DNA from 2 places in the Streptomyces sp. NPDC031365 genome. Region 1 is predicted to be linked to the other one. Evidence: predicted binding sites of a transcription regulator. Region 1 holds the regulator's gene; the other holds the start of a gene.

Region 1 (2,394 bases):
AGGGCAACGCCAAGGCGGAGGAGCGGTTCAAGGAGATCTCCGAGGCGAACGACGTCCTCGGCGACCCCAAGAAGCGCAAGGAGTACGACGAGGCGCGCGCGCTCTTCGGCAACGGCGGCTTCCGGCCGGGGCCGGGCGCGGGCGGCGGCGGTTCCTTCAACTTCGACCTGGGTGACCTCTTCGGGGGTCAGCAGCCCGGCGGCGGCCAGGCGGGCGGCGGCTTCGGCGGCGGCCTGGGTGACGTCTTCGGGGGCCTGTTCAACCGTGGCGGCGGCACGGGGACCACGCGGACCCAGCCGCGACGCGGCCAGGACATCGAGTCCGAGGTGACGCTCAGCTTCACCGAGGCGATCGAGGGTGCGACGGTCCCGCTGCGGATGTCGTCGCAGGCGGCCTGCAAGGCCTGTTCGGGCACCGGCGACAAGAACGGCACGCCGCGCGTGTGCCCGACCTGTGTCGGCACCGGGCAGGTGGCGCGGGGTTCCGGCGGTGGCTTCTCGCTCACCGACCCCTGCCCCGACTGCAAGGGCCGCGGTCTGATCGCGGAGGAGCCCTGCGAGATCTGCAAGGGCAGCGGCCGGGCCAAGTCCTCGCGGACGATGCAGGTGCGCATCCCCGCGGGCGTCAGCGACGGCCAGCGGATCCGGCTGCGCGGCAAGGGTGCTCCGGGCGAGCGCGGCGGACCGGCCGGCGATCTGTACGTCGTCGTGCATGTCGGCGCCCACCCCGTGTTCGGTCGCAAGGACGACAACCTCACCGTCACCGTCCCGGTGACCTACCCCGAGGCGGCGCTCGGCGGTGAGGTGCGGGTCCCGACGCTGGGCGGACCGCCGGTCACGCTGAAGCTTCCGCCGGGCACGCCCAACGGCCGCACCATGCGGGCGCGGGGCAAGGGCGCGGTGCGCAAGGACGGCACCCGCGGTGATCTGCTGGTCACCGTCGAGGTGAGTGTTCCGGGGGACCTGTCGGGGAAGGCTCGTGAGGCGCTGGAGGCGTATCGCGAGGCGACCGCGGACGAGGATCCGCGGGCGGAGCTGTTCCAGGCCGCGAAGGGAGCTTGATTGCAGATGGACGGCCGTCGACGCAATCCGTACGAACTGACCCATGACACCCCGGTCTATGTCATTTCGGTGGCGGCCCAGCTCTCCGGCCTCCACCCGCAGACGTTGCGTCAGTACGACCGGCTGGGGCTCGTCTCGCCGGACCGTACGGCCGGCCGGGGTCGGCGCTACTCGGCCCGTGACATCGAACTGCTCCGTCAGGTGCAGCAGTTGTCACAGACCGAGGGCATCAATTTGGCTGGAATCAAGCGCATCATCGAGCTGGAAAACCAGGTCGCGGCCCTCCAGGCCCGGGTGGTGGAGCTCCAGGACGCGCTCGACGGAGCGGCGACGGCGATGCGTCAGCGCGAGGCCGCGGTGCACGCGTCGTACCGCCGCGATCTCGTGCCGTACCAGGAGGTGCAGCAGACCAGCGCCCTGGTGGTGTGGCGGCCGGGGCGGCAGCAGTCGGACTGAACGCGCAGGTGACGTGGGGCAAGGGGTCCGGAGGTTCGTCGAAACCTCCGGGCCCCTTCTCTTATGCGCGACCACATTTGTGACTATGGTATGGCTGCGTGTCCAGATGATCCCCGCCAGGTGTTCGCAGGTCTTCCACGAGTTCAGCGCACCGTGCCGTGTCCATCTCGTTAAGTGGCTGCCCTTGACTCCGGTGGGGGCTGAAGCGTTGTCTTTCAGACACATGGGCCGAAAGCAGTGCCCACGTCCAAACGCACCTGAAGTGAGCCCGCGCATGCGTCGTATCGCCCTATCTGTGGCCATCACCTCGATGTCCGTCATGCTCGCCGGCTGCGGCGTGTTCGACGCGGCCGGCAGCAGCGACGAGGCGAGCCCGGCCAAGGGGGACGACATCACCGTCGGCCTTCTCCTGCCGGAGAAGGAGAACACCCGGTACGAGCAGTTCGACTACCCCATCTTCAAGGCGAAGGTGGAGTCCCTCACCAACAGGAAGGGCAAGGTCGAGTACGCCAACGCCGAGGCGGACGCCGGCAAGCAGGCGAGCCAGATGCAGCGGATGATCGACGGCGAGGTCGACGTCATCGTGCTGGACGCGGTCGACTCGAAGGCCATCGCGGAGGACGTGAAGAAGGCCAAGGACGCGGGCATCCCGGTCATCGCCTACGACCGGCTGGCCGAGGGCCCGATCGACGCGTACATCTCCTTCGACAACGGGCTGGTCGGCGAGGTGCAGGCCCGTGCCCTGCTGGAGTCGTTCCGCGGGGACGTCAGCATCACCGACAAGATCGTGATGATGAACGGCTCGTCGACCGACCCCAACGCCAAGCAGTTCAAGGCGGGCGCGCTCTCCGAGCTCAAGGGCAAGGTGACGATCGCC
Region 2 (2,394 bases), on a different contig from region 1:
GCGTCAGATGGACGTCCTCGCTGCGCACACGCACCCGGCGCTGCGCGTGGTCGATCTCCAGTTCGCCGAGGCGCAGGATGCCGCTGCGCGGTGTCGTGGCGGCGAGGGCCGCGCGCTCCATGCGGCGCAGCAGCACATGCACGCGCGCCGCGAGTTCCCGCATGGAGAACGGCTTGGTCATGTAGTCGTCGGCGCCGACGCCCAGCCCGACCAGCATGTCGGTCTCGTCGTCCCGCGCGGTGAGCATCATGACCGGCACCGGCCGCTGGGCCTGCACGCGCCGGCAGACCTCCAGTCCGTCGAAGCCCGGCAGCATGATGTCCAGGATGAGCAGGTCGGGCTGCCATGCCTCTGCCGTGTCCACCGCGGACGGTCCGTCGCCCGCCGTTTGCACCAGGAATCCCTCGGCACGCAGGCGGGTCGCGATGGCGTCCACGATCGTCGCGTCGTCCTCGACCACCAGGATCCGGCGCTGTGCGCCGGGTGTGGTCGTCGCCGTGCTGTTGTGGGAGGTCTGTGTCTGCTCCATCGCCCGCCCCTGAGGTGTGCTTTTTCCGGAATCCGTGGGGTGATCCGTCGTCTGCGCATCACTGCGATTGACGCTTGAATGATCCGTGTCAGAGCAGCAGCGTACGGGGATCCACCGCGGCTTTGCTATCCAGGGCGGATGCCGATGTGCACGACGTCCGGAACGCCCCGGGCAACGGGGATCTCTTCGGTACGCACCTGTCGGAACCCGGCATTCCGCAAGGTTCCCTCGAATTCCGCGGACGGTTTGGCCGACCAGACGGCGAGCACCCCCCGCGGATGCAACACCCTCGCGCAGGCCGCGAGTCCGGCCGGTGAATAGAGACCGTCGTTGTCCTCGGTGACCGTCCACTCGGGCCCGTTGTCGATATCGAGACACAGCGCGTCGAACGTGTCGGATGTCTCATGGACGTACTCGACGAGATCCGCCTCGACGATGTCCGCGCGAAGGTCGGCCAGGGCTCGTGCGGAGAGGCCGGACAGGGGCCCGACGCGGTGCCATTCGATGATGGCCGGTTCCCGCTCCACCACGGTGATCCGGCCCCAGCGGGACTGCCCGGTGGCGTGTGCGAGCGAGAAGCCCACCCCGAGACCGCCGATGAGGACGCGCGGGTCCGCGGCGCGCGCGTCGAGGGCGTCCAGCGCGGCGTCGACGAGCCGCCGCTCCGAACGGCCGTCGGAGGTGTCCATCAGGAAGCAGCCGTTGGCGATGATCTGCAGCAGGTCACCGTGCCTGCGCAGCGCGACCTCGCCGTACGGGCCCTCGCGGCGGTCCAGGATTTCGGGAGGTTCGGGAATGTCGTACGGGGTGGACATGCGTTCATCCTGGCAGCTCCCCTTTCGCGGCGGTCACGGCCGTCCGCACCCCGGGAACGGTGATCGCTCAGAGCGAACGCACCGCTGGGAACATACGGCGATCCCCGTGCATTGAGTCGGCATAGCTCAACTTGACTGCCGAAGGGGAGATCATGGCTACTGAGTCCACACCGCTCGCCCTGCCTGTGCTGCCGCTCGACGACGAGGTCGTGCTGCCCGGGATGGTGGTTCCGCTGGACCTGAGCGATTCCGAGGTGCGCGCGGCGGTGGAGGCCGCCCAGGCCGCCGCCCGGACGACGCCGGGAAAGCCCAGGGTGCTCCTGGTGCCACGCGTCGACGGGACCTACGCCGGTACCGGCGTGCTGGGCACGGTCGAGCAGGTCGGCAGGCTGGCCGACGGTGACCCGGGCGCCCTGATCCGCGGACGTGGCCGCGTGCGCATCGGCGCCGGGACCACCGGGCCGGGCGCGGCGCTGTGGGTGGAGGGCACGCGGATCGACGAGACCGTTCCCGAGCCGCTGCCGGGGCAGGTCGACGCACTTGTCAAGGAGTACAAGGCGCTCGCCACCGCCTGGCTGCGCAAGCGCGGCGCCTGGCAGGTCGTGGACCGCGTCCAGGCCATCGACGACGTCTCCGCGCTCGCCGACAACTCCGGCTACTCGCCGTTCCTGACCACCGAGCAGAAGGTCGTCCTGCTGGAGACCGCCGACCCGGTGGCCCGGCTGAGGCTCGCCACCCAGCAGCTGCGCGACCACCTCGCCGAGCAGGACGTGGCCGAGACCATCGCCAAGGACGTCCAGGAGGGCGTCGACAAGCAGCAGCGCGAGTTCCTGCTCCGCCGCCAGCTGGAGGCCGTCCGCAAGGAGCTGCGCGAGCTGAACGGCGAACAGGAGGGCGAGGAGTCCGACGACTACCGCGCCCGCGTCGAGGCGGCCGGCCTGCCGGAGAAGGTCCGCGAGGCCGCGCTCAAGGAGGTCGACAAGCTGGAGCGCTCCTCCGACCAGTCGCCCGAGGGCTCCTGGATCCGCACCTGGCTCGACACGGTTCTGG

What was found. The regulator HspR, encoded in region 1, represses chaperone genes until heat shock. The targets are predictions, from matches to a motif close to TTGAGNNNNNNNNNCTCAA.
Region 2: lon (endopeptidase La) is a predicted target of HspR. The motif match lies at 1,456-1,474, and genes of this name have one in related genera.

What each region holds. Positions count from the first base shown of each region.
Region 1 is NZ_JBVIIM010000004.1:457,150-459,543, forward strand. Features, by position in the region: gene dnaJ (molecular chaperone DnaJ) at 1-1,061, shown strand, start outside; gene ACZ5C2_RS09995 (heat shock protein transcriptional repressor HspR) at 1,068-1,517, shown strand; gene ACZ5C2_RS10000 (sugar ABC transporter substrate-binding protein) at 1,792-2,394, shown strand, end outside.
Region 2 is NZ_JBVIIM010000016.1:150,108-152,501, forward strand. Features, by position in the region: gene ACZ5C2_RS23520 (response regulator transcription factor) at 1-529, opposite strand, end outside; gene ACZ5C2_RS23525 (spermidine synthase family protein) at 655-1,344, opposite strand; gene lon (endopeptidase La) at 1,497-2,394, shown strand, end outside.